DNA from 2 places in the Synechococcus sp. R3-13 genome. Region 2 is predicted to be linked to the other one. Evidence: predicted binding sites of a transcription regulator. Region 2 holds the regulator's gene; the other holds the start of a gene.
The links. Region 2 encodes NtcA, which controls nitrogen genes in cyanobacteria. Its sites were predicted from a motif close to GTANCNNNNGNTAC; they were not measured.
Positions count from the first base shown of each region.

Region 1: NW856_RS03255 (cob(I)yrinic acid a,c-diamide adenosyltransferase) is a predicted target of NtcA. The motif match lies at 6,905-6,918, and genes of this name have one in related genera.

Region 1 is NZ_JANSIO010000095.1:471-10,562, forward strand. Features, by position in the region: gene NW856_RS03210 (M14 family zinc carboxypeptidase) at 1-303, opposite strand, end outside; gene NW856_RS03215 (single-stranded DNA-binding protein) at 331-729, opposite strand; gene rpsF (30S ribosomal protein S6) at 803-1,093, opposite strand; gene NW856_RS03225 (acyl carrier protein) at 1,325-1,570, shown strand; gene fabF (beta-ketoacyl-ACP synthase II) at 1,604-2,884, shown strand; gene NW856_RS03235 (hypothetical protein) at 2,897-3,166, shown strand; gene NW856_RS03240 (HAD family hydrolase) at 3,228-4,049, shown strand; gene queA (tRNA preQ1(34) S-adenosylmethionine ribosyltransferase-isomerase QueA) at 4,046-5,224, opposite strand; gene dcd (dCTP deaminase) at 5,308-5,889, opposite strand; gene NW856_RS03255 (cob(I)yrinic acid a,c-diamide adenosyltransferase) at 6,013-6,720, opposite strand; gene NW856_RS03260 (phosphodiester glycosidase family protein) at 7,799-9,010, opposite strand; gene NW856_RS03265 (D-isomer specific 2-hydroxyacid dehydrogenase family protein) at 9,347-10,092, shown strand, end outside.
Region 2 is NZ_JANSIO010000173.1:225-8,961, forward strand. Features, by position in the region: gene NW856_RS05310 (prolyl oligopeptidase family serine peptidase) at 1-1,885, shown strand, start outside; gene eno (phosphopyruvate hydratase) at 1,882-3,165, opposite strand; gene ntcA (global nitrogen regulator NtcA) at 3,404-4,078, opposite strand; gene NW856_RS05325 (M61 family metallopeptidase) at 4,360-6,255, shown strand; gene NW856_RS05330 (hypothetical protein) at 6,306-7,613, shown strand; gene NW856_RS05335 (hypothetical protein) at 7,644-8,531, opposite strand.

The DNA.
Region 1 (10,092 bases), on a different contig from region 2:
CAGATTGCGGTTGAGATCCACACCGTTGGCATTGAGACGTTGCCCCAAGGCACAGCCATCCGGGTTCAGGCGTGGGATCGCCCACAAGGTCGCCTTCCCGGCCAGGGATCCCCATCTCCCCGAGGCCACATAGCGCTCGATCAGAGTGTATCCTTCCACCTCGTCCCCGTGTACCCCGCCGATCAGCAGCAAGGAGCGGATCCCTTGGGTGAGCTGCCAAAGGTGAATAGGACGTCCCTGCACCGAGTAGCCGATGACCTGCAGGGATCTCAAAGGTTCACCCGCAGCAAGTTCCTGAGACATGGGGGATCCCGGCAAGTCTCGCAACCGTTAGAACGGGAGATCGTCCGGCTCCGGTGGGGAAACCACATCCCCCTCAGAGGATTCCACAATCGCCGGTTCACCCATCCCCGTCAGAGAGAGGACGCGAGCGGATCCCAGCTGATGGACACGGCGCGCGGTGATCTCGGCCAGCTTTTCCTTGCGCCCATCTCGCTCCACCACATTCATGTGCAGTTGGCCTTCCACTGTGATTTGGTCGCCCACATGGCAGGTGTCCACCACCCTTTTGGCCAGTTCTCCAAAAGAGGAAACGCGCACCCGGTAGGGCGGCTCATCCGGGCGCAAGCTGGGAAAGCCAATCACCAAGGACGCAACAGCTAAGTTATCAAGGGTGTAGCGCAGCTCTGGCTCAGACAGAACCTCGCCCATCAACACAATCGAGTTCATAACGGAGCCATCCAGGGATAAGGGGCAGCTCAGGGCACTTCCATCATGCCCGCAGGCCAGGATGCCGTCAAACCTAGCCGACGCGGAGAGTCATGTGGCGCAGCACACTCTCGTTGATGCGCAGGTTTTTCTCCCAGGCAGCCACCGCATTGGGTTCGGCTTCGTAGTTGAACTGGATGTACAGACCCTCCTTGAACTTTTTCATCTCAAACCCGGCAAAGCGGCGCTTGCCCCTATTGGTAATCTCCACGTGGGTTACTCCGTTCTCTCGCAGGATCGCCTCCTGACTGCTGAGCAGTTGTTCGAGGGGTTCATCTGACAGATCAGGACGCACAATCAGCATCGTTTCGTAAGCGCGGGGCATGGAAGCAAGTTCTCCTTAGAATCCAGTGGTAGAGACGCAGTGGACTATACTAGCTTTTCTTTCCCACAACCGAAAAGGCTGCCGCCCAATTCCCATACCCTGGCCGCAGCAGCCAATGCAGGTGAGGCTGCTCACAAGAGGGGATCCATTGTCCGATACAATAGGGATTGCTTCATTGGCCGCTGGTTGGCCCGGCCAAGACACGCTGAATCGAGAGTTGGGATTCCAAGCATGAGCGCAGACGAAGTTTATAGCCGTGTTCGTAAGATCGTGTCCGATCAACTGGGCGTGGAAGACGACAAAGTGACCCCGGAAGCCAATTTCCAGAACGACCTGGGGGCCGATAGCCTCGATACGGTGGAGCTGGTCATGGCTTTTGAAGAGGAATTCGACCTGGAGATCCCCGATGAAGATGCAGAGGGGATCGCCACCGTGCAAGACGCTGTTAACTACATCCTCTCGAAGAAAGCTGCCTAATCTGCCTCCATACCCCTGGGCTAACACCGGACGATGGCTACTCTGGATCCCGCCACTGCTCTCAGGCCAACCCGCCGCGTTGTGATTACGGGGCTGGGTGCGGTCACCCCTATCGGCAACTCTCCTGCCGAGTTTTGGCAGAGCTTGCTGGCAGGGCGCTGCGGCATTGGGCCGATTACCCATTTCGATGCCTCCCGCCACGACTGCCGTATTGCCGGAGAGGTGAAGGGATTTGATCCCCTCGACTACTTGGATCGCAAGGATGTCAAGCGCACCGACCGCTTTGTGCATCTGGCGATGGCGGCCACCCGGCAAGCCTTGGAGGACGCTGACTTTCGCATCACCGATCTCAACGCCGAGCAAGTGGGGGTGATCTTGGGCACCGGCATCGGCGGCATCCGCGTCTTGGAAGAGCAGCAGACCATCTATCTGCAGAAAGGGCCGGATCGCTGTAGCCCCTTCATGGTGCCCATGATGATCGCCAATATGGCTGCGGGTCACCTGGCCATTCATTTTGGCGCCAAAGGCCCCAATTCCTGCACAGTTACGGCCTGTGCCTCTGGCTCCAACGCCATTGGCGATGCCTTTCGGCTCATCCAGAGGGGAGAGGTGCAAGCGGCGATTACAGGTGGCACGGAAGCGGCGGTCACCCCCTTGTCCATGGCGGGGTTCAGTGCCATGAAGGCCCTTTCCACCCGCAACGACACCCCGGAGCAAGCCTGTAGGCCCTTTGATCGGGATCGAGATGGCTTTGTCATGGGGGAAGGAGCAGGGATCCTGGTGCTGGAGGAGTTGGAGCACGCCCGCGCCCGCGGGGCCAAGATCTATGCGGAGATAGTCGGCTATGGCCTCACCTGCGATGCCCACCACATGACCAACCCTGCCCCCGGCGGTGAGGGAGCGGCCCGGGCGATGCGGCTGGCCCTCAAAGATGCCGGGCTTCAGCCTGGGGATGTGCAACACATCAATGCCCATGCCACCAGCACCCCTGTAGGGGATATCGCCGAGGTCCAGGCCATCAAGTCGGTCTTTGGCGAGCATGCCCCCCGTTTGGCCATCAGCGCCACCAAGTCCATGACCGGCCACCTGTTGGGGGGAGCGGGCGGCATTGCCACGGTGGCCACAGCTTTGGCCATCCACCACGGCTGGGTTCCTCCCACCCTCAACTTGGACAACCCCGATCCCGAGTGCGAAGGGCTGGATTTTGTACCCCACAAGGGGCGGCAGATGGCTGTCGGGGCCGCTTTGGTCAATGCCTTTGGATTTGGTGGGCACAACGTCACGCTGGCCTTGCGCCGCTACTCTCCCGCTTGAAGGGCTTGGCCTATGTCTTCTCCCGAAAGTTCACTGCCCTCAGTTCGCCAACAGGCCTTGGCCGCTTTGACAGCGGAGCTGGCGCAGCAGGGTCACCCGCCCGAATATGCTCAGCACATGGCGGCGGCGGTTATTTTTCAAGCGGATTTGGATCTGTGTGCAGCCCAACTGGCGCGGGTGCTCAGTTGGCTGAAGCAAAACCATCCTCAGCTCTATCCAGAGGCAGTGCAATTGGTGGACACCACTCGGGAAGAGTTCGAGCGTCGCGTTCAAAATGGATAGACAAGCCATCTGCTTTGATGCAGTTGGGTTGCGGTCGTTAGCAGAGGGTGATGTCCCCCCTATGGGACTGCAAGGGGTGATCTTGAGCTGGAGTGGGGTGGTGGCCGATGACGAGAACTTGCACCTGCAGGCCATCAACCAACTGCTGGTGGAAGAGAACCTGCGCCCCTGGAACCTGTGCTGGCCCAAGTCTGGATCCCCTGGGCAGCGGGAGCTTTACCGGCTGCAATACCTGGGCCGACCGGATCGAGAGCGCCTGCCGGCTCTGTGGGGGGAGCAGGGGCGGGTGCTCAGCCCCAAACAACTGGAAGAGCTGCTGAAACGCAAGGCCCTATACTACCGACAGGCTTTGCAGGGGCAGAGGGAATTGCCTCTCATTCCCGGTTTGGCGGAAACTTTGGAGACGCTGGAGCGGCTGCAACTGAAGGTCGGCCTGCTGTGCGGCCAATCGGCAGCCGAGGTGGCCGCTTTTCTAGAGCGCTTCCAGCCATGCTGCCCGGCCCTGACGCGGTTGACCGATGGGGGATCCTACCGAGTGACGGGGGATGATGCAGGCCCAATGCTTTCCCCAGGACACTTGCACCGCCTGCTTTTGCAGCGGATGGAATTGCCTGCCCAGGCGTGCTTGAGCATTGAAGCCACCTACTCTGGCATTCAGGCAGCCCGTTCGGCAGGGATCCCGGTGCTGGCTCTGGCCACCTTCTTTCCTCTGCACATGCTGCAGCGGCGGGCCAATTGGGCGGTGGACGGCTACCACCAGGTGGAATGGGATCGCATCCGGAACTGGTTTGCCGGCGGGCAAAACCGTCCTTCGACCCCAGTTGAAGCAGAAGCGGAGGCCGGTTCCTTCAAGGGATCCCAGGGAGAGCAGCCCCAGCCCTAGGGCAAGATGAGCATGCCATCCCCAAAGGAATAGAAGCGATATCCCTGCTTGATGGCCTCTTGGTAGAGAGCCAGCAGCCTTTGCCGCCCGATCAGCGCAGCCACCAGCATCATCAGGCTGGAGCGGGGCAGATGAAAATTGGTGACCAGTCCCTGAACCACCCGCCAGGAGTAGCCGGGGTAGATGAAGAGATCGCTTTTCCCCTGCCAAGGCTGCAAGGTGCCAGAGGCTGCCGCGGTTTCCAAAGAGCGCACCACGGTTGTTCCCACCGCGATCACCCGCCCCCCGCGGGCTTGGGCTTTTTGGATGGCTGCTACCGTTGTTGCCGGCACCTTGAGCCACTCGCTGTGGAGACGATGTTCGGTCACCTGCTCCGCCTCCACCGGTCGGAAGGTACCCAGGCCGATGTTCAGGGTGATGTAGGCGGTTTGGATCCCTTTTTGGGCCAGCCGCTCCAGCAGCTCCTGGGTAAAATGCAGCCCTGCCGTGGGAGCAGCCACCGAGCCGGGGTGCTTGGCCCAGAGGGTTTGGTAGTCTTCAGGGCGAACTTGTCCTGAGCCTGGGGATCCGGAAGCCTTGATGTAGGGAGGAAGCGGGATCCGGCCCACCTGTTCCAGGATTTCCTCAAAAGGTTGCGCCCCTTCCCACTCAAACTGCACCACTCGCCCGCCGGTTTCCGGGTCCAAAGCCAGAACAGTGGCCCTCAGCCCAGAGGGGGATCCCTGCTTGCTCCAAAAACCAATCCGATCCCCCACCTTCACCCGTTTGCCCGGCCTGACCAAAACCCGCCAGCTCCACGCCTGATCCGGCAGAGGTTGCGCAGCGGCAGGGATCCCTTCCAGGCAAGGCTCCAGCAGCAACACTTCGACCCGCGCCCCAGAGGGTTCCTTAGCCCCGAACAGGCGGGCCGGGATCACCTTGGTATCGTTGAGAACCAGCAGATCCCCTTCCTGCAGGTAGTCGGGCAGATGGCAGAAGCGGCGATGCTCGTGCCTATCCGGGTACACCACCAGCATCCGCGCCTGATCCCTGGGCTCCACCGGCGTTTGCGCAATCCGATCTGGAGGGAGGGTGTAGTCGTAGGAAGCTGTGAGCAGATCCGGATTGGGCTCCCTATCGCCCAAAGGCTCAGCCTTACCGGGGGGAGCGGCAGCAGGCGAAGAAGAGTCAGGCATGGAGATGAATCAAGATGGGGTTCTACGTGGATCCAGCATAGCCAACCGGATCCCGCCAACCCTCTCCCTTTTGAGGGAAGCAGCTAAACCTTGGCCACCACCACCTGCTGCGGCTGATCCTGATACTTGCCGGCGCGGTCGGCGTAGGTCACTTGGCAGGGATCCCCTTCCAGAAACAGAAGCTGGACCACCCCTTCGTTAGCGTACACACGGCAGTCGGCGCTGGAGGCGTTGGAAAACTCCAGGGTGAGATAACCCCGCCATCCCGCCTCAGCGGGCGTCAGGTTGGCAATCAGGCCCACCCTGGCATAGGAAGATTTGCCAATGCAGATCACGGTAATGTTATCCGGGACTTGCAGCCGCTCCAAAGACACCCCCAACCCATAGGAATGGGCCGGGATGATAAAGTAATCCCCCATCTCGTCGTGGTGCAGCTCCACCGCTTCCAGATTCTTGGGGTTAAACCGCTTGGGATCCACCACCGTGCCGGGCACATGGCGAAAGATCTTGAACTCCACCGGCGACAGGCGGATGTCGTAGCCATAGGAGGACAGCCCGTAACTCAAAACAGGCCGAGACTCAACAGCGCGCACCAGCTCAGGACAGAAGGGCTCAATCATCCCTCGCCGCGCTTGCTCACAGATCCAGCGGTCGTTTTTCAACATGGCTACAGCCGGCTTCCTGGAGAGTGATGGCACATCTGGTGGACAAGCTCCAGTCTTATTGGGACTCCGCCCCCCTGACGCGACCCGTGTTGCCTAGGTCTTTCGGAGCGGAAACTGTTTGCGCTAGCGGTGCGGAGCAACATGGGCTGCTGTAGGCATAGCACCTGTGCCGCTGACTTGAGGGGGATCCAGAGAACAGGCAACATTCCCATCGGCAGTGCGCAGCCCTGGGCCTGGGATGCCACGTAGGCGCAGCTGCGTGATCAAGTCGGCCCGCTCCAGAAACGAATCTGGCATCTCCGGCCCGGTGATCACCATGTCCATGGAGATGGGGCGTTGGTCGATTAAGCTCAGCACTTCCGCTTCTGGGATCAGGCCCAACTTCACAGCCAAGCTCAGCTCATCTAACACCACCAAGTCGTAGCGGCCACTCCTGACAGCCTCCTGGGTAAATTGCCACAGCTCATCCAATGCCACCCGCTCCTCAGGCTCTAGGTGAGGTGTATCGATGCACCGGTGCAGGCGACAACGAACCCACTCCAAGGATCTGCCCAGGGAGAGACGATTTTCGGGCCCCTGATTGATCCCACCCTTGAGAAATTGCACGATCAGCACCCGCGTTCCCTGGCCTGCCAAGCGCATCGCCTGAGCCATGACGGGCGTAAACATGCCCCGGCTGGGGTGGGTGTAAAGCTGCAGGGATCCCTGGGGAACCAACTGGGCGGAGAGGGATCCATTCTGCTGAAGGAAAAGCTCGCCGGCAGCAGGGCTGGCTTGAGCCGCAGGCTGTTTGGCGCGGGCTACAGGAGCGGCATCCTTGGAGGAAGGCATAGGATTTGGGGAGGCAGTGCAAACCACGTTCTATCTCGCGAGCAGGCTAGAGAACACGGCCCTAGGTTACAAGGCCTACAAGTGGTGGAGAGCGTCGGCTATGGATTCCATGAAACACCACCTGTGCGTATCCGTCAATGAGTCGGTTCTGCTTCTAGCTGGCATACAAATCATCCCCAATAGAGTAATAGAAAATACAATCCTTGCCCATCCTAGCCTTTTGGCACAAGAGGCAATACCTGAAAAGCTTTGACAGGGGATCTCAATAAAATTTCAGGCCTAGCCCAGAAGCTTGTGTGTGGGGCTATCTCACTTGAGTATAGAGGTGCTCTATAAAAATTTGAGAAAAAGATCAATTTCTTCCAAATAAGATTAACTCTCACAAACAGGAATGCCAGTACCAGCAGCCCACCCACGAGAGAGGAGCAAGGGTCAACCTACCCCAAAAGCCTTGTCCACCAGGAGAGATAGTCATTTTTAAAATAACTATACATTTGGTCGGGAGCCGGGTAGGCCTACACATTAGCGAACATTCGTAGTAGAGAGAATTGTAACCAAAAGTCCAAGGAGTTAATTTCTAACCTCGAGAGTGAAGAAATATAAATTCGTCAACCATCTTCGTCAAAAAATGGATTATTGACAATACTTTTTTGAAAACCAGCATCTGATTTAGCAGAAGCGTAAAGAATTGCGTGCCTTTTATACTCTGAGGTCGTCTTCTTCAAGAGATCGCCTCTTTGATCATTTTTCTTACCGGTCTCAAGGCCAATGTTTTCTACTTAATTTAATCTCTATTTCTGTTATGAGAAATGAGCATTGGGCGTTCAGTTTGGATCCCACTTAAAATTGACCTGAAAAAGCTCTGGGGCTTTGGGTGCTGAGATTGCCGGGATCCCATTGCGCAATCAAAGCCGAGTCCTTCCTCTGGCGGAGGGAGAGATCTTTTTCTTGAGAAGGTAGATCCAATCCTGGAGAATACCTGCCCCCTCCTCCAATCAGCCAGGAAGTCCGGGGATCCCACCCTCGATCCCTGGATCAAAGGGAAAAGACTCTATCCCGCCGGCACAAAAGTTTTCTGTCACCGACTTGGGCTTGGGAAAAACCCTAGGCCATTGTGAACTCGGGGTGTACGCCGCCGGGAGGGACTGGGATCCGTCTCACTGTTGGGTGGGCTGGCTTCTGGGTGTCGGTGTTCCCAATTGACGGCTTCTCCCCCCAGCACCAAGGTGGAAGCATTGCCCCCATCCAAGTTCAGGGCATGGCGACAGCCCAATTGCTGCATCAACTGTGCCATCTCCAGCAGGGTGAGCCCTTGATTTTCCTGGGCATTGCCGGCGGTAACCAGCAGCAAATGTCCGCTGTCCAGTTGGCCGATGGCACTGCGGGCGGCTCGCTGCCGGCGAAAGAGAGGCTGAAATCCCTCCAATCGGGCATCCAAAACCACCTGTCCATCCAAGAGCAAGAGCGGCCCTGCCCCTAGGATGTGGGGATAGGCCTCCAGCTCGGGCGGATCCAAGCGCAGATGAAGGCTGAGGCGATCCCCGGGAACCAGCTTGCGGGCTTCTAGGGCACCTTCTAGCCCCCGCCCTGCCAATACATACCCCTCGCTGGGAATCTGTACCGTCAAACTGCCGGCCAGGCCCGCCACCAGAATTTCTTGCACCTGATCCTGCCGCACCATCACGAGCATTTCGTCGTCCGTTTGGGTGGTGTAGGTGGATCCCCAGTCGGGGGTGAACTGGGAGATGCCGGGCAGGATATATCCTGTATTGATGCCCACCACTGGGATTTGATCCCCAATGGCATTGCGCAGCTCTGCTTGCATCCGCAAACGGGCAAAGCGCACGGATCCCCCTTCTTGCCCTGCCGTCCCATCCGACCAGGCGATGACCCCACGACCCAAAATGGGGCTGGAGATCCAGCGGCCATCCCGACGAATTGCCCCCAGCGGCTGACGGGTGTTGCGGTTGAAAAACCCACCGTTAATGGCGGCTACTGCTCCCTGTTCGGGGCCAAAGGAAGACAGCTCCCCCAAACCCACCAGCCCCGCGCGTGCAGCCCAGATGGGCCGCAGTTGGCCCGCTGCGAGAGAAATGACCACGATAGAAACGGGGATCCGATTGTCTCCAACCCAAACCTCCTTCTGGTACAAAGGGATCCCTTGCACCACCCGCACCGGCTGCACACCGAGGGTCACCTGAGCTTGAGCAGCCACGCTGGGCAAAAAGAGAGCAGCAGTGCAGGCTAACCCCCAGCCCATGACCCAGGCGCTCAGCTTGGTTTTGGACATGTCTTCACGTCTTTAGGGCTTCACCATTGTCATTGGGAGATGATTATCCCCCTGCGGCAAAGGTTCCCATCACAATGAGCGACAACAGGATCCCGGGAAAGAGCAGCGTCACCAAGATCAGCAGTTCGGATAGGGTCATTGGGGAATGCTACCTACTTAAGGATTGAGCCAACACAGCAGCCCTAATTTTCACCCTAGCGATCCTATGGAAGTGGCCCAGGATCCCTTTGGGATCCCTTAACACTCGATCACCGGTTTTTGCGGCTGCCCGTGCATGCCATCTCTCGCTCTGCCGACAGTATCCTGGCAAGGGGAAAGCCTCATCCAACGGTTCCTATGGGCATCCAAGGCAAACGCATTGCCGTCGAACCCGGCCATCTTCGCCCCTGGCTCAAAGAGGCTGTTTTGGCGGGGGGCGGCGAAATTGTGCCCCTGGCAGAAGCAGAAGCCTTGGTCTGGGCCGATGCCTTTGATGTGCCTGGCCTGAAGCGTTGTCTGGCGGAAGGGAAAGGGATCCGCTGGGTGCAGCTGCCCTGGGCAGGGGTGGAACCCTTTGTTCGGGCGGGAGTCTTGGATCCCGCTTATGTGTGGACTTGTGGCAAGGGGGTCTATGCCCAGCCAGTGGCGGAACATGCCTTGGCCCTGACCTTGGCCGGCTTGCGCGACTTGAAGATCCGCGCCTTGGCCCAAACTTGGCAGGAGGGCTCCGGTACCAGCCTCTGGGGTAGCCGTGTGGTCATTTTCGGGGCCGGGGGCATCGCCCAAGAGTTGATCAAGCTGTTGCAGCCTTTTCAGTGCTCCATCGACGTGGTGCGTCGCAAGGCGGATCCCTTGCCGGGTGCCACACGGGTGGTGACGCTCGCGGAACGGCAAACGGTGTTGGCAGAGGCAGACGTGGTGATCTTGGCCTTGGCTCTCACGCCGGAAACTGAGGGGATCATCGCCCAAGCTGAGTTGGAGCAGATGGGATCCCAGTGTTGGTTGGTGAATGTGGCGCGAGGAAAACACATCGTGACCCCCGACTTGGTGGCCGCCCTGCAGCAGAGGGTCATTCGCGGGGCTGCCTTGGATGTTACGGATCC
Region 2 (8,737 bases):
GATCCGAGAACGCCTGACCCAGCTCTGGAACTATGAAAAATACAGCCAGCCCTTCAAAGAAGGGGGCCGCTACTTCTACTTCAAAAACGACGGCCTGCAAAACCAGAGCGTTCTCTACACCCAAGAAAGTCTAGAGGGCCAGGCGCGGGTTTTGCTGGATCCCAACACCTTCTCGGAAGACGGTACGGTGGCTCTATCGGGCATTGCCATCAGCCGTGATGGGCGGTATCTGGCCTATGGTCTCTCCCGCTCCGGCTCCGACTGGCAAGAATGGAAGGTGCGGGACATCGAAACCGGCGAGGATTTGCCGGATCACCTCCGCTGGGTCAAGTTTTCCGGGGCGAGCTGGACGCTGGATGGGCAAGGATTTTTCTACAGCCGCTACGACGAACCGGCCCCCGGCAGCGAATACGAAAGCGTCAACTACTTTCAAAAGCTCTACTACCACCGCCTGGGCACTCCCCAGTCGCAAGATACCTTGGTCTATCACCGCCCCGACCAAAAGGAATGGGGGTTTGCCGGCGGGGTTACGGAAGATGGTGATTACTTGATCATCTCCGTCTGGCGGGGTACGGATCCCAAGAATCTCATCTTCTACAAAGACCTGCGGGATCCCCAGTCTCCTGTAGTAGAGCTCATCCGCGAGTTTGAGGCCGAATACAGCTTCGTGGGCAACGACGGATCCCGCTTTTGGCTGTTGACGGACTGCCAAGCTCCTCGGCGGCGACTGGTGGCCATCGACTTGGAGCAGCCTGACCGGGTGCAGGAGGTGATCCCTGAGGCGGAGGAGACCCTGCAGGGGGTTAGCTTGATCAACAATCAGTTTGTGGCCTTCTACCTCAAAGACGCCCACACCCAGATCAAGACCTTTGCTTTAGACGGTAGCTACCTGGGGGAAATTCCGCTGCCCGGGCTGGGATCCGCCAGCGGCTTTGGCGGCAAGCGCTACGACACCGAGACCTTCTACACCTTCACCAGCTTCACCACCCCACCCACCATCTACCGCTACGATTTCACCAGCGGCACCAGCACCCTGTTCCGTCAGCCCCAGGTGGATTTCGATCCCCAGGCCTACGAGGTGCAGCAGGTGTTCTACGCCAGCCAAGACGGCACCCGCATCCCCATGTTCCTTGTCCACCGCCGCGGCCTAGCGCGGACAGGGGATCACCCCACCCTGCTGTACGGCTACGGCGGCTTTGGCATCTCTCTGACCCCCAGCTTTTCGGTGGGCCTGGTGGCCTGGCTGGAGATGGGAGGGGTTTACGCCCAGCCCAGTTTGCGCGGCGGCGGCGAATACGGGGAAGCCTGGCACCAAGCGGGCACCAAGCTCAACAAGCAAAAGGTCTTCGACGACTTCATTGCCGCGACTGAGTGGCTCATGGCCAACGGCTACACCAACCCCTCCAAGTTGGCCATCGCCGGCGGCAGCAACGGCGGCCTCTTGGTGGGGGCCTGCCTGACCCAAAGGCCGGATCTCTTTGCAGCAGCCCTCCCCGCCGTGGGGGTGTTCGACATGCTGCGCTTTCATAAGTTCACCATCGGCTGGGCCTGGATCTCCGAGTACGGATCCCCGGAAGACCCGGAGGAATTCAAGGCCCTCTACGCCTACTCCCCCCTGCACAACCTCAAGCCCGGCACCGCCTACCCCGCCACCCTGATCACCACCGCAGATCACGACGACCGGGTGGTGCCCGCCCACAGCTTCAAGTTTGCCGCTGCCCTGCAGGCAGCCCAGGGGGGATCCCAGCCCATCCTCATCCGCATCGACACCAAGGCAGGGCACGGGGCCGGCAAGCCCACCAGCAAGCTGATTGAGGAAGCTGCCGACCGCTGGGCCTTTTTGGTGCAGGTGCTAGGGATCCCCTGGGACGGAACGGGAAGTTAGCGAGCTCTAGGACCCAGGCCCACCCGACCGGCATAAACTGCCGCTTCCCCCAGCTCGTCTTCGATGCGCAGCAGTTGGTTGTACTTGGCAATGCGCTCGCTGCGGCAGAGGGATCCGGTTTTGATCTGCCCGGCACGGGTGGCCACCGCCAAGTCGGCAATGGTGGTGTCTTCCGTCTCGCCAGAGCGGTGGCTGATGATGGTGCGAAAGCCGGCTTGAACTGCCAATTGGATGGCCGAGACGGTCTCCGTCAGGGTGCCGATTTGGTTGGGCTTGATCAAAATGGCGTTGGCGGCGGCGCTGTCGATACCCTTTTGCAGGCGGGTCAGGTTGGTTACAAACAGGTCATCTCCCACCAGCTGTACCCGGGATCCCAGTTGAGCGGTCATGGCTTGCCAACCGGCCCAGTCTTCTTCCGCTAGCCCATCTTCAATGGAAAGGATGGGATAGTTGGCCAGCAGTTGCTGGTAGTAAGCCACCATCTCAGCCGCGCTGTGGGCTTTGCCCTCAAAGTGATATTGCCCATCCTGCAGCAGCTCGTTGGCGGCCACATCCAAGGCCAAGGCGATATCTGCTCCCGGTTTGTAGCCTGCCTGTTCAATAGCCGTCATCAGCAGATCCAAAGCCGCCGCATTGGAGTCGAGATCAGGAGCAAACCCCCCTTCATCCCCCACACCGGTGGACAGCCCCTTCTGCTGCAGCACTTGTTTTAGTACCGCAAACACCTCAGCCCCGTAGCGCAGCGCCTCGCGAAAGCTGGCCGCTCCAATGGGCACAAGCATAAATTCTTGAATATCGACGTTGTTGTCGGCGTGGGCGCCGCCGTTGAGCACGTTCATCAGCGGCACCGGCAGCAGGTTGGCAAAGGGCTCCCCCAGGTATTTGTAAAGAGGCAAGCCCACTGCTTCCGCAGCCGCTTTGGCTGTCGCCAGAGAAACTGCCAAAATAGCGTTGGCCCCCAGGCGGGACTTGTTGGGGGTGCCGTCCAGGTCGATCAGCAACTGGTCAATACGGGCTTGGTTGAGGGCATCTTCTCCCTGCAGCTCCGACTGGATGGGGCCAAGGATGTTTTCCACCGCCCTCAGCACACCCTTACCGCCGTAGCGTTTGGGATCCCCGTCCCGCAGCTCGTGGGCCTCGAAGGTACCGGTCGAAGCACCGCTGGGAACCTGCGCCAAGCCCGTTGCTCCATTGGCTAGACCCACCAGGGCCTCTAAGGTGGGGCGTCCTCGCGAGTCGAGGATCTCATGGGCGGTAATCCACTCGATGGCCGTTTCCACAGTTACACCTCAGCAATTGGCTAGATAGCTCTGGCCAAAGCCAGATCCCCCCATAGACTAGTAGATTCTTGCCCGCGATCCGGTCAGCTTCCAGAAAACTTTAAGTCTGTCCTTCGGGCACAGAGATTCTTCAAGGCTGCAGCAGTAGATTGAACATAGGCCGGCCAGAGCTTCAACCAACCATCGAGCGGGGTTTGCCTAGGCAGGGTGCTACTCAGGAGGTGTTCTCCTCTTCCTTCTAGGCAAAGCGATGGCTCAGCCGCATCGGGTCGTGTACGGTGATCTTCTTCTTGTGAATGGAGATGTACTTCTTCTTGCGCAGCTCTCCCAACAGGCGGGTGATGGTGACGCGGGTTGAGCCAATGGCCTCGGCAATGGCCTGGTGAGACAGCTTGAGATCGATGGTGACCCCATCTGGGCCAGGCACTCCGAAATCGCGACAGAGAATCAACAAAAAGCTGACCAGACGGGATCCCATGTCGCGATGAGCCAGCGTCTCGATCATCATCTCCGTTTGCAAGATACGAGACGACAGGCTTTTAACCAGCAACATGGCCAGTTCGGCGTTCTCCTGCAAGGATTTTTCCACCTGCTCGATCGGTAGAGAGAGTAACTCGGTAGGTGTAAAAGCCACCGAGTGATAAAAGCGGTCGGAGCGCTGTCCCGTGATAAAGGAGAGCACGCCGAAGATGCTGTTTTCGCGCAGGAGGGCAACTGTGATTTCCTCTCCCATTTCGTAGACCCGCGAGAGCTTAACCGCTCCCTTTACCAAAAAGTAAACCCGCTCCGCCGGATCCCCTGGAAAAAAAATGGTCTTCCCGCGCTCGAACGTTTCGATAACCGGAGGATGGTGAGGGCCTCCCAATTGCTTGAAGGCTGTGATCAGAGATTTTTCCGCTACGGCCACCGCCATACTCATCAACCTTTTAAGGTCAGTTTATACCTAAGATCAACCTACTAAGATCAATCTAGAAGCATTAGGCTAGGTTGCAACCCATTGACTTCAGAATCTACGAGGATACCAAGATTTACCCTAAAGTAGAAGGTTCTGCCTAGGTATCTTTGTAGCACGCGCTACATTTTTAAGTCTCGTTTTTGCCCCAGAAAGGGATCCCCAACCGAAAGCAGGGGTTAGGATAAGAGCCATTGTCGCTGGGGGTTGTGTCGGCCCTTGGCGGTAGAGAGTGGAGTGGGTTGGAACATTCTATCTATCTATCTATGGGGATCCCAGAGGTTATCGTTGCTGCACCTTCTCAACTGAGCCGCCAGCATTTCACAGTGCGGATGCCGGATCCGGCCAATCACCTCCTGGAGGTGGAGCTGCTGCTCCGAGAGGTGGAGCCAAAGATGCCTTTGCGGCTGCGGCTGCCGGTGTGGACGCCGGGATCCTACCTGGTGCGGGAATATGCCCGTCACGTGCAGGAGTTTCAGGCGGCAACTGAGCAAGGGATCCCTTTGGCCTGGCGGAAGGTGGATAAGAATACCTGGCAAATCGATCCGCCGGGTTCTTCTGCTGTGAAGGTGTGCTATCGGGTCTATGCCTATGAGCTGACGGTGCGCACGAACCATCTGGATTTGACCCACGCCTATTTCAACGGGGCAGCGCTCTTCCTCTACGTGCCCGGTCGCGAGCGGGAACCCTACACTTTGACGGTGATCCCCCCCAAGCCGGATTGGCACATCGCCACCAGTTTGCGGCCCTTGACCTCTCCTTCTGAGGATCCCACTTCCGGCCAGTCTTTTGTGGCGGAAGACTACGACGAGCTGGTGGATAGCCCGGTGGAGGTGGGTCCACATCGAGTGCAATCGTTTGAGGTGGAAGGGATCCCGCATTACCTTGTGGTTTGGGGGTCAGGCACTCTAGATGTCGATCGGGCCGTTGCCGATGCCAAGGCCATTGTCGAAACCACAGCCGCATTTTTTGGTGGGCTACCCTATGACCGTTACTGGTTTATCGTGCATTTGTCGCCGGGAGGATTTGGTGGCCTTGAGCACAAGTACAGCACCACCCTTCTTTACTCTGGGCTAGAGCTGCATCAGCCGGAGTCCTATCGTCGGTTTTTGGCTCTGATGGCCCACGAGTTGTTTCATGCCTGGAATGTCAAGCGTCTGCGTCCTCTGGCATTGGAAAAGATCGATTACAACCAAGAAAATTATCTGGAATGTCTGTGGTTTTGTGAGGGGGCGACCAGCTATTACGAAAACGTCATCTTATTGAGGGCAGGGATCCTCAGTGCCGGCGATTTCTTGAAGATTCTTTCCGAACAGATTGGCCGCTTGCAGCGTACTCCGGGCCGGGCCGTGCAATCGCTGCGGGAGTCCAGCTTCGATACCTGGATCAAACTCTACCGCCCCCACGAAAACACCCTCAACAGCCAGGTTTCTTATTACTTAAAGGGGGCTTTGGTCTGTTGGCTGCTGGATCTGCACATCCGTCACCTTTCCGGCGGTCGGGGATCCCTGGATACAGCTTTGCAGGATCTGTGGCAGCGCTTTGGTCGGTCAGGGAAGGGCTACAGCGACCAAGACTTGCGGGAGGCGTTTGAGCGGGCAGCCGGTGCCGATCTTGGCCGGTTTTTCGCAGCCTATGTGGAAGGCACGGAAGAGCTAGACTACAACACTTACCTACACCCCTTTGGCCTCACCCTTAAAGCCCACTTCAGCCGACCCAACCTTCCCCCCTACCTGGGCCTCAATTTCAACGGCGAGGGCAATCGCATCAGCGCAGTAGAGATGGGATCCCCGGCGCAAAAAGCGGGCATCTGGGCCGGCGATGAGCTGGTGGCCCTGGATGGGTTCAGGGTGAGCGCTGCCAACTTGGCGGAACGCTTGACGGCCTATCAGCCCCACCAGATCATTTGTTTGAGCGTTTTTCAAGCGGACCAGTTGAAACACTTTTGGATCCCGTTGGATCCCCCTCGGCCCGATGTCTACACGTTGGAGGTATTGCCTGAACTGACTCCTGCTCAAGAAGCTCTTCAGCAAGGCTGGCTGGGATCCCTTGTCGGCGCCCAGCTTCGGTCAGAGGCAGGTCCCCATCTGCTTGAAAATTCACCTATCTCCTCCTATCATGTTGAGGCAAGCAGGTAATCCAGTTAACTGGAAAGAAAAGTAACAGCAGCAGAGGACAGGAGTATCTGATGGACTTAGTTTTGGTTTTATTGATTGGGGCAGCTGTTGGTTTCTCGGTAGGCATTTACGTTGCTCGCCAGTATGGGGCCAGTCCTAAACTGGAAATCTGGAAACGAGAGATTATCAGAGATATATCTTCGCAGCTAAGCCAACGCAGCCAAGAACTCAACAACCCGGACAAAGCACTCATCAAGTTGAGCGAAGGATTGGTAGACAAGATTTCTCAAAAGTTACAGGAAAAGTTACAGGCCGTCCAAGCTACCCTTGAAGAGTTTAAATTTCGCCTTGCTGACAGCCAGCAAAGCTTGCTACAGGACTGGGGCAGAGACTTTCTACAAGCTATATCTGTAAAGTTGGCCGAACATGGCCAGCAACTGAACAATCAGCTAGCCATTCTGGAAAATCTAGTGGAAGAGGCCAAAGATATTTATCGGCAACTACGGGTTACTATTCAAAGTTCTCATGGATCCGGGATATGCCCAACTGCAAATCAGGACTCCCAGAATGAGCAGGTTACTCAGGTCATTGGTAAAGCACCAGATCCTGAGACACCAGACGAAGTACTAAGAGACAAGGATGGGACAGCTACTGTTGATATATCAAAGATAGAGTCGTTCTTAAACTCAAAAAACATAAAGATAAAAAGCATAGCTGCGGAAGAAAAAGAGGAAAAGCTAGATCAAATAGCCGCCTTTATGGGCAGCCGATACTCTTTTATCAAGAGATTTTATGGAATGGTTAAATCAAACATGAAGAGCGGCAGTTCTTTCTTCCTAAACCTTAGAGACGAACCTCCACAAGTAGTCAGTTCAACTTGCCAAGTTGCTAAGGAGTTACACGACATCGCATTTTTGGAAGAGTACAGATACTCTAAGGCGCCCAGATGCCTTTTGGTAGCGAGACCCAGTAGGTCGCCTCAGGCGCTGAATTTTCTGGCAGGGAACTGGCTGGAAAGATATGTTAGGGGCACGCTGATCCGCCTTGTTGAGGCTCACACCGAAAAGATCAGTTTCTCTTACGTCGCGAATGCCCAAGTTACTTTATCGAATAGAGCCGATTTTGAGATGGATCTTTTCTTCCATATCAATGATAAATTCTACTGGGTGGAATCGAGGACAGGTGGGTACCAAGATAAAATACAAAAATACTCCGGAATCGCTCATGAACTCGGTCTTCAGGGAAGCCAAGCTTTCATAGTTTTAACTGATGTTAGTCAAGATACAAGAAGTAGTCTATCTTCCCTCTATCACCTGTCAGTGATTGGCGTCGATGAGGTTGAGTCTACCTTTGATGGGATCCTGAAAAGCCATCTCTGAAAGTCTGAAAAAGTCCCCAAGAGCATCGGCTCAGGCCACAATCTTGACGGCTTGCTCCATACACCACCAGGGATCCTCGGCAAAAGCTGGCATGGGAGTGCTGCCTGCCTTGCCCAGAACGGCCAGCCTTACCTCTCGATCTAGACGGGATCCGGCCCCGTAGGGATCTTCTGAGGGAGGTTCCAGCCGTTGCCCCAGAGGGGGCATCACCATAATGCCTGGCTGCATGCTGGTGCTGCTGACCCAGATTTTGAAGTGATCCACCGCTACGTCTGTTCCTTCTGGCAGTTGCATCTGCAGCAAGTAGCGGGGGCCAGAGCCAATCAGCAGGCTCTCGTTGGGGCGTAAACGGGCAGGCAGATCTGGTTGATAGGGGTAAACCAAATCCACGCTGTACCGCCGCTCGTCAAAGACGGTGACATAAACATGCACTGGAGTGGGGGCTCTGTTTCTCAAGGCAATGGCCAGGTTGCGGCCTGCTTGGATTTGCACTTTCCCTTGGGGATCCCGCGGCAGGGGGCTCACTTCGGCAGGGGCAGAGCTGCTGGCCGGGGTTTCCAGTTGGAGAAATTCCACTTCCAAGATGCTGCTCAGCGCATCGCTGGCAGGTTGCAGGTTCAAAAGATTACCAAAAGCAGCCACGTGCTCCAACAGCCGCACCAGCTTGCGAGGCAGGGCCTGTAGCTTTTTCACCGGGATCCGGAAGGCCGCCAGAGCCACCTCTTCCCCCCGACGGTAAAAGTGATAAATGGCATCGGGCAACAGCTCTACCCGCAAGTCTGCTGCTTCCGGATCTGTGTAGGCCAGAAGCGGTGAGGCCGGCAAAGCCGCCAGCAAATTGGCAACAGGCATTTGGATCTGACTGGGATCCGCACAGGTGAAAGCCACCCGCAACGGCTGGAATCGGACAGAGGACATGGGGGCAATCCTGCAAAAACCTGGAACGGAGTCTGCCGTATTCTCCTGCTGTGAGGTTGCCGGGCAAGCAAGCCAAGCTCTATATTACCTGCTCAGTTCTCCCCACCTCGACCGGGCTGTGGCCAAGTCAGCTCCCGGCCAACAGACCCCCAACAGGCCACAGCTCCGTAATCAAACTTAACACCAAAGGCAAATGGAACCGATTG